2 regions of the Sphingobacterium sp. NGMCC 1.201703 genome follow, and region 2 is predicted to be linked to the other one. Evidence: riboswitches for the same ligand, from Rfam matches in the RefSeq annotation. Region 2 holds a riboswitch; the other holds the start of a gene.
The links. Region 2 has a riboswitch for thiamine pyrophosphate ahead of ACK8HY_RS06555 (Crp/Fnr family transcriptional regulator). Riboswitches for the same ligand answer to the same signal wherever they lie in the genome.

Region 1 (4,729 bases), on a different contig from region 2:
TTCGTTACCAATGAATCCGATAAATCAACGGATTTCGCGATGCGTCTCCATGATCAAAAGGCAAATGAAATTATTAGACAGGTTCCCTATAGTACCACCAGACTCCTGGTCTCAAAAACAGATGCCCAAAAATTTACTTTTGTTGTCAACAAGCGTAAGTGGACAGTGGATGTACCGACCCTCAAACAACGAAATGCCATGATCCTGTTTGATGGTCAGAGCAGACCGAAAGTGATCTATGACAGTCAAAGCTATCTCCAGGCAGCAAAGCCTATATTGACAAATACTAAGCAGACAAGTACAGCTCAAAAAGCGCTTAAATACGATGCGAAACTATTCTTCGATTCAATAGCTGCTATTCCGTTTAAACCCTCCAGGCAATATGCTGCCGCCATCATTTCGCGGTCCAATCTTCCGATCTACTCCACGCAGAAAAAAGGCAAATATGACGGAACTTATATTTCGCAGACCTTTACAGGGGAGAACCTCGAAAAACCCAGCGGCATTATAACAACCGTTTATCAGCAAGGCAAAGAACTCTCGGCAAACAATTTGTCTAATGGGGTCAATTTTTACAGCAAATATTTTTACAACAAATGGGGATTAATCGATTCGATACAACAGCTTCAAGATAGCAAATGGTCCTCTAGTACAATTTATCAATACTTACCGCGCGCTATTCTCATTACCGATCCTGAACGGCAAACCGCCTCCATCCATCATTTAAATGATCAATATCAAGTGATCAGGGAGGAGTCCATCCACTTCGTTTACCAACGCATGCATTGGGTCGACCACCGTTACAATGAAAATGGGCAGCTTGTTGAGGAAGTTTCAGGGCTAAATGACGCTATCGAAAAACGTACATTGTATTATTATGAGAACCCAAAAGCAGACAATTTCTCTTCGTGGCAGGCATTTGACACGGCGGGAAAGCTCACTGCCGAATCCAAAATAGCTGTGCAAGGCAACGAAAGCACTTACCTGTTTTATCGTGATGGTACATTGGAATTGAAAATAGTATCAAAAGACCTGGGCAACCACCAATACGAGAGCACCGTATTTGACAAACAGGATAAAATTACCTCTAAAACAATACAAACAAAGGAAAGTTCCTCCAATTTTCAATAATTTAAACGCGCAAACTGAAATAGGAGGAAGCAATACACATTATTCGTCATTAGTGAAAGAACGGAAATTAATAAGTCAACGTCACCCTTTACTGTATTTTCTCGCTGTTTGGGCGAGAAGGACACAAAGAAAAGCCATTTGGTTATTGGATAATAAAAAGTACACAAAAACCAAATCTACAACAGCGCTGCAGTATCGCATCAAAAAACACCAGTCTGTTTTATTAAAAAAGCTGGGGGAAAACAATATGCAGCTGCAGATCAATAAAGTGACCAATCTAAAGATTGCAGCAAAGCAGATCAATGGTGTACTGATCCACCCCGGCGAAACTTTTTCATTCTGTAAACTAGTCGGTCAACCCACACGAAAAAAGGGCTATCTTCCAGGGATGGAATTGTCTTTTGGTGAAGCCCGGGCAGGTATCGGTGGTGGAATCTGCCAGATCTCCAACCTGATCCATTGGCTTGTTATCCATAGCCCACTGACAGTCACGGAGCGTTATCACCATTCTTTTGATCCGTTTCCCGATGATGGGCGTGTATTACCTTTCGGAAGCGGTGCAACAGTGTTTTACAATTATCGGGACTATCAATTTACCAACAATACACCCTATACGTTTCAGATTAATCTTTGGTTTACCGAAAAATGTCTTGAAGGTGAGCTCCGGATCGATCAGGAGCTCGATTTTGCCTATCACGTCATTGAAAAAGAGCATCAATTCCTTAAGATAGGTGATCAATTCTATCGAAAAAATGAAATCTGGCGGGAAAAATTCCTGAAATTTCAGGGTGGAAAGGTTGTTGATACGGAACTCCTGACGAAAAATTTTGCCCGCGTCACTTATAGCCCACCTGACTACACGGAATTGCCAACTGAAGATAATAAAAGTTTCTAGCAATTAAGCTAACTACGAAAGATCATTTTGACATCATCCTCTGCTCATTGTCGGCTCAATCTATTTCCCTACTCATACTGAAAATGTCGGTCAAATCGCTCGCAGTCATTTTTACTATTCCGGGACCGAATAAAAACAGGGGTTATAAAAAGTCCTTTTTTTTGTCTAAATTTGATATGGCTTTGGGGGTATTCTGTATAGAATTGAGATAGTCCCTTCGAACCTGATTCGGTTTATACCGGCGTAGGGAAAAGCAACCGCTTAGGTATATTGAAATATACCGGACAGCCCATCTGTCTCATTTCTTCCTGTCAAAGCCACGTACAAACATAGCGAACAAAAAGGAATGGAAGATTTAATTATCGATCTGTTAGCACAGGTCAGACGACAAAAACCACTTGTACATAATATTACGAATTTGGTGGTGATGAATAGCACCGCCAATGCGCTCCTTGCTCTTGGAGCTTCCCCAGTCATGGTTCACAGTCCATCCGAAGTGCGCGAGGTTGTTGACCTTGCCCAGTCATTGGTCCTCAACATCGGCACATTGAGTGAACTTACCGCCGAGTCCATGCTTGTAGCGGCAGAACATGCCAATAACATTGGCCGCCCTTGGGTGTTGGATCCAGTAGGCGCGGGAATATCCGCTTTTCGCAATGACTTACTGGCAAATCTCCTGGAGTTAAAGCCCACTGTGATACGGGGAAATGCATCAGAGATCATGAGCCTCTACAATTTCAACGAGGTCAATACCAAAGGTGTAGACAGCACTGCAGACAGCAAAGCTGCTATTGGCTTTGGTAAAGCATTACAAGAACAATTAGGATCTATCATCTGCATCTCCGGAAAGGTAGACTATATCCTGTCCGAACAGCATACCGCAGAGGTACACAATGGACACCCCTTGATGACCCAGGTTACCGGACTCGGTTGTAGCGCGACGGCACTCATCGGCGCATTTTTAGCAGTCACAGACCATCCTTTTGAAGCCGCGACCGCCGGTGTCTCCCTTTTGAGCTTAGCAGGTGAACTGGCAACAGCGCGATCCGCTGGTCCGGGTTCCTTACAGATGCATCTCTATGATGAGCTCTATCTGCTGAATGAAGAGCGTATCCGGATGCATCTCAACTTGAAGCATTATGGCAATTAATCCTCTATTTCCTTACCCCTTGTATCTGGTGATCTCCGAACGGGACTGCTACCCAAACCCTTGGCTCCATGTTGCCGAAGAAGCCATAATCGGCGGTGTGGATATTATTCAGTTGCGCGAAAAGAACGAAACGCCGACAGGCTTTCTGGAAAAAGCCAAGAAGCTAAAAAAGCTTACCGATCGTTACGGAATCCCTTTAATCATCAATGATGCCGTGGATATTGCGATTGAAATCGAGGCCTGGGGGGTGCATGTCGGACAAAATGATCGTCAACCTCTAGCAATAAGGGAAAAATACGGACATCGTCTTCAAATTGGCTGGTCGCTGGAAGTTCGGATACAACTTGACAGCAAACAGATGGCCGCTGTAGACCACCTTGGTATAAGCCCAATTTTTCCAACAAAAACAAAAACAGACACCATTACAACCTGGGGAATCAGTGGACTGGCTGAGTTACGTGATCTAACTGAAAAGCCCTTGATCGCCATCGGAGGCATGAACCTGGATACCAGCACAAGTGCCTGGCTGGCTGGCGCAGATTCCATTGCGGTCGTCTCGGCAATTTGCCAAAGTAAAAATCCAAGAAAGCATAGCGCCCAATTAAAGGAATTATTAACATGAACATAACGAAAAAATATACAGTGCCCACTGTACTGAGCATAGCGGGGTTTGATGGCAGTGGCGGAGCCGGTATCCAAGCCGATACGAAAACTATATCAGCCATTGGATGTTATGCCATGAACGTCTTAACGGCATTACCCGTGCAGAACACGCAAGGGGTACGAAATATTTACGAGATACCGACCCAAGCAGTACGTGAGCAATTGGATGCGATCTTCGATGATATTTATCCCGATGCGATCAAAATCGGGATGGTTCACACGGTTGAACTTGTCGAACTGATCAGCAGCTATTTGAAGGAATACCGTGGAACAATTGTCTTTGACCCCGTGATGGTGTCGACAAGTGGTCACAAGTTAATCCATGATGATACAATTCAAGCTTGTGTTGATCTACTTTTTCCAAAAGCCTCGGTTATCACGCCCAACCTGGATGAAGTCAGTGTACTTGTCGGAAGGACTATAGCTAAGGTCGAAGAAATGGAAAAAGCGGGCATTGAACTTCTTGAAAAAGGATGTCAGTCAGTGCTTATTAAAGGCGGACACCTTCAAAGTAGCGAGCTTACCTCTCTCCTCTTTCAGCAAAACGCATCAGCATTGGTATTTAAATCACAAAAAATTGACAGCAAAAATACACATGGATCCGGCTGCTCTCTTTCTTCCGCAATAGCGAGCCAATTAGCGCAGCAATTTCCCCTTGCTGAGGCCGTCGCTACCGCTTTAGATTATGTCCATGAGGCAATCAAAGGAAGCAAAGATCTCGTTATCGGCAAAGGAAATGGGCCACTTAATCATTTCCACAACCCTATTAAACTTATTTTTCATGAAATGGAGCGATAAAGCCTGGAATGCTATAAGACCAATTTATGCTGATATCCTAGCCATGCCTTTTATTTCCGAACTGAGCAATGGCAGTCTACCGCTGGACAAAT
Region 2 (4,729 bases):
CAATTTGAATAATTCACTCAGCACAGTTGACACACCTGCCGACCAGTAAAAATAACCTTTGTGTTCTTTGGGGGTATTCGCTAGCGTAGAAGCCCAGTCGTTTCGGGCCGTTAAATCCAGGTAAACCTTTTCGCGGTAGCCCAGGTTGGCCGAGGCAAATAAAGACTGGATCTGCCTACGTGAAATGGTTTCGGTCGCAGACTGCATTGGAGCGTCACGGTAGATGTTGCTTAACAGAAACTTATTGGCTAAGGCGAGCCTGGCCAGATCCAAAACAGTTCCATTTGAGCGTAAATCATTGATTGAGGTACCTGCTGTAAAATTTAAATCAAGCTGTTCCGCCCATTGTTTATTACCGGTTAATAATAGATCACCATATAAGGCCGTGCTTTCGCTGCGGTCGATATTATAACGGCCATTGTCGCCCAGTTTGCCGTCGATCGGCAGGCCCGACAATACACCCTGTGTTCCGGCATAGATGCGGCGTTCCCAGTGATCCCAGCGTTTGTTCAGGGTTCCGCGGGCACTTACCGACAGCCAGTCCGTTAGGGTATAGCGGAATTGTGCCTGTCCGATAATATTATCCCTTTTTTGATCTGTAGGAATGCGGTTGAGCACCCAGTACGGATTTTGCTGATGATGCGTTCCGGTGAGTTTAGCGTCAGCATTGATATTCCACCAATCCTGTAAGTAGAAGTTGCGGCTTTCGGAGAAATATTCGAAATTTTTGTACTTCTCAAAATCCTGCCCCCGTGGAAACAGGTATAAGCCCGCTATTGGACTGAAGTACAGCCCTGAGGAAGGGCGATTATGAATATTCTGACGCGAATACATCAAGCTTCCGTCAAAGAAGAGCTTATTGTCAAAGAAATTCATCGAATTTCGAAAGGTTGCGCTATGCTGTTTAAAGGTGTTGGTTGGCAGTATCCCCTTGTTGCTGGTGTTGGCATAGGAGAAATAATTCTGTATGCGATTGGTTCCACCGCTCAGCGCCAGGGTATTGATAAAGGTTGTACCAGTATTGTAGAAATCTTTTACAGGATCAGCAAAATTACCTTTTTCACCCCAGCTTTCCTCGCTGGAAGGGGTGGTCTGTCCATAGCGGTATTGCAATTTGGGCAGGTAAAATGCTTTGTCAGCCGTGAATCCACTGGAGAGGTCAATTTTCAGATTTCCTTCGGCACCCTTTTTTGTGGTGATCATAATGGCACCATTAGCCCCTTGGCTACCGTACAATGCCGATGCAGACGCACCCTTCAATACGTTGATGGCGGCGATGTCATCCGCATTTAAGGTGCTCAGGATATCCCCACGGTCGGTACCTCCGCCAAAGGCGCCTGAGTTGCCACTACCGTCTGTATTTGTGATTGGGAGACCGTCAATAACATACAAAGGCTGGTTGTTGCGGTTTGATTTAAATCCGCGTAGTACAATGTTTACGGATCCGCCCATACCCGATGAACTGCGATTGATCTGCACACCCGAGACTTTACCGGTCAGGTTGTTCATGGGATTGACATCTTTCACCTTGGTCAGTTCGTCACCTTTTACGACCTGCGTCGAGTAGGTCAGGCTCTTGGCTTTACGCTGAATACCCAGCGCAGTGACCACGACAGTCTCTAGGGCAGACGATTTGCTTGTCATTTTGATGGTGATGTCGCTTTCTTGTGCCGTTACGGTACGTCTTGCATCTTCATAACCCACCAGTGTAACCAGTAGTTTGACTGCGCCCTGCGGTACATTTAATGTAAATTTCCCCTGATCGTCGGTGGAGGTTCCGATGGAGGTAGATTCTAGCCGGATCGTTGCACCTCCCAAGGGGGCATTGGTGGCGAGGTCCACAAGGCTTCCTTTTAGCATGCGTTGTTGACCATGGGCCAGTGGGACGATCACTAGCCATAGAAGTAAAAAAGACAGAATTTTACTCATAATCATGTAATTAAAAATTGGTTAAAAATAATGTTTGACCCAAGTAGATGAAGATCCAAACGCCGACAAGCCGAATCAACTTTAGCATTGTTTATATAAATGTAAAGGAAAAGTTACGAAATAAAAAGACTTTTTTTTAAAATTTTTATAGGAATGTAATTGTCTGATAATTAGTTGTATATGTGGTTTTGAAATAAGTGGTTACTATCGAATGAGCTGGCAAGGGAGTAAAGAGAGCCTATATTTGCGTGAAATTGGCTCCATCCGACGATAGTCTGGGAACAAGGAGTGTGCTTACGTATCTCAGTCGATATACCAAAGCGTCTTTTGTGAGTCGTCACATTCGATTTTAGCTATAGATTTAACTAATGGCTTTATCGATATCCTGATGTCATACAATCAGGAAAAGCTCCAAGAGCTTTTGCGACAACTTCTATTCTTAGAAAAAAAGGAATTACATCAGTTCCATTTTAAAGAATAATATAACCTTCACCAACACTAGGTTGAAAAACGTTTAAATTATTTAACATAGCTAAAACTAAAAACCGCTAGCTGTTGTCCTATTATTGGAAGCATTTAGGGGTGGTTTGAAAAAATCTGAGAATATACCCATAGCACCTGATCCAGGTAATGCTGGCGAAGGAAAAATGTTTCCTGGGGCTTTGGTTAAGACCAAGGCCCTTTTTTTATCGTTTCATTACCAACGTTTAAGCAAACCTAATGTTTCATGCATAACGAAGGCTTTCGGGTAGGAAGGTCGTTGCGGTATAATTTTTAACGATCGGTGTGGATTCCATTGCCTGACTATTCCCAAATTAAGAAATATATGTACATTTAAATGTGAAAATACGACTAGACAGTCAAAATGAAATTAAAAGAACGGAAAGATAGTCCAATGACTGACACACTCAAAAAATACCTGTCCTTAACCGGAGCCCTTACAGACGAGGAGATCAACTTTTCTGCGGATTTCTTCAAACCTATCAGCTTGAAGAAAGGTGATTTTTTTATTAAAGAGGGTGATACCTGCCGTTATATTGGATTTATTGTCCGAGGTGCTGTAAAGGCATATGCTATTGACAAAGAAGGAAAAGAAAATATAACCTGCTTCAAGTTTGAAAATGAATTTGCCACCTCATTTTCGGAATTTGTGGCGCAGGAAAAATCCAGAAGGAGTATCAGGGTGATCGAAGATAGCATCATCTATGGGATAAGCCATCCCGACTATCTGAATCTGCTTGGTCAGGTTACCGCCTGGAACAATATTATAAAATCGGTGATAGCGCGGGAGTATAGCCAAAAGGAGCTTTACCTGCTGAATTACAACAATCGGTCGGCTTTGGATAAATACCGTCATGTCTTGACGAACGAACCGATGCTCATCCGGCGTGTAGCCACACAAGATCTAGCATCGTACCTAGGTATTACGCAACGTTCGCTTACCCGGGCCAAGGGGCAATTGCACCGATCCAAGGAATTATAGGACAAATGTCCTTATGCCGTCCGGATCAGCGATGTAGATTTGCACAAAAAAATATGTTACGTCACATCGCTCCCGAGGTGGTTCAGATTTCACTGATGCCTCGAAACAGTATCAACTGCTATATTATCGAAGGTGTATTGGTCGACTCCGGAATACGGAGTTCGTATGCCACTGTCAAGAAAGCGCTCGAGGAACTACCCGTTTATCAACATGTCCTGACACACGCACATGCAGATCATCAAGGCTGTAGCGATCAGCTATGTGATGAATTCGCAATACCCCTGCTCTGCCATCCCAACGAAGTGTTTCGGGCTGAAACGGGTATGGTTACCAAAGCCTATCCAAGACCGCAACATTGGATTGCAAAACTTCAACAAAAGTATTGGGCAGGTCAGGGACATAAAGTCCAACGGACAATTGTTGAAAACGACATGATCGGAAACTTTCGGGTCATTGAGACACCCGGACATTCAGCAGGTCATATCTCTTTATTCCGAGAGCGGGATGGTGTACTGATCATCGGAGATGCGGCAGTCAATATGAACCTGCTCACGACGGCAGTCGGACTACGGCTGCCGCCAGGTCTATTCACCACGGATCAGCAACGCAATATCCAATCGCTACAGAAGCTGGCCAAACTGAAGCCTGCCATCATCTGTTTCGGCCATGGACCGGTCATGATCAATAAAAGCGGGACGTTTGAGCAATTTGTGGCTAAATGCAGCGAGCTTTAATACCAATGGAGGAACATCCTTCTTCCAGACCAGCTTTACGCTGGATGACCATACCTTGAATGGCTTCTCTCATCTCTTTGCCTGAGTGACTGTTTTGATTTCATCTAACTTGATTTTGTAGGTGTGATAAAACGGAACGAAACTATTCGTTAACGTTTCATTTAGGAACTCAAGTTCGCCGTCAAAATAGTTAAAGATTTGAGGGATATAATTGGGGTTGTCAACGATAAAGCGATCTGTATTTTTTAAAAATTCATTTTCTAATTCAATTTCAATATTGATATTGACAATATTTTTGAGTTGATAAAGCCCCAAAAGAAATATTGGAACGGATTTATTCAAATTAGCATCTCGGTACCAGCCCGAGGATAGCCATTGGCATCTATTATACAACTGTTCCATTTCCGCAAAGTTAGTTTTGCATAGCTTGTCATCTTCTGTCGTCAATCCGTATAGATATTGTAAGAGAGCCCTATCAAATTTTGATGAAACTTCACCAATAAATTTTGAATATTGTTCGAGGGTCAGCGTTTTTAAATCGGGATTGGTCAAAATTGTTCTGAGTAAGTTCCCGCTCAATAGA

Region 1: it holds a riboswitch for thiamine pyrophosphate, as region 2 does, so the genes downstream of both, thiM (hydroxyethylthiazole kinase) here and ACK8HY_RS06555 (Crp/Fnr family transcriptional regulator) in region 2, are expected to answer to the same signal.

The regions. Positions count from the first base shown of each region.
Region 1 is NZ_JBLOHD010000001.1:692,089-696,817, reverse strand. It holds gene ACK8HY_RS02720 (hypothetical protein) at 1-1,131, shown strand, start outside; gene ACK8HY_RS02715 (VanW family protein) at 1,184-2,026, shown strand; TPP riboswitch at 2,201-2,293, shown strand; gene thiM (hydroxyethylthiazole kinase) at 2,373-3,176, shown strand; gene thiE (thiamine phosphate synthase) at 3,166-3,798, shown strand; gene thiD (bifunctional hydroxymethylpyrimidine kinase/phosphomethylpyrimidine kinase) at 3,795-4,637, shown strand; gene tenA (thiaminase II) at 4,621-4,729, shown strand, end outside.
Region 2 is NZ_JBLOHD010000002.1:287,320-292,048, reverse strand. It holds gene ACK8HY_RS06560 (SusC/RagA family TonB-linked outer membrane protein) at 1-1,929, opposite strand, end outside; TPP riboswitch at 2,498-2,591, shown strand; gene ACK8HY_RS06555 (Crp/Fnr family transcriptional regulator) at 2,795-3,412, shown strand; gene ACK8HY_RS06550 (MBL fold metallo-hydrolase) at 3,466-4,146, shown strand; gene ACK8HY_RS06545 (hypothetical protein) at 4,216-4,729, opposite strand, start outside.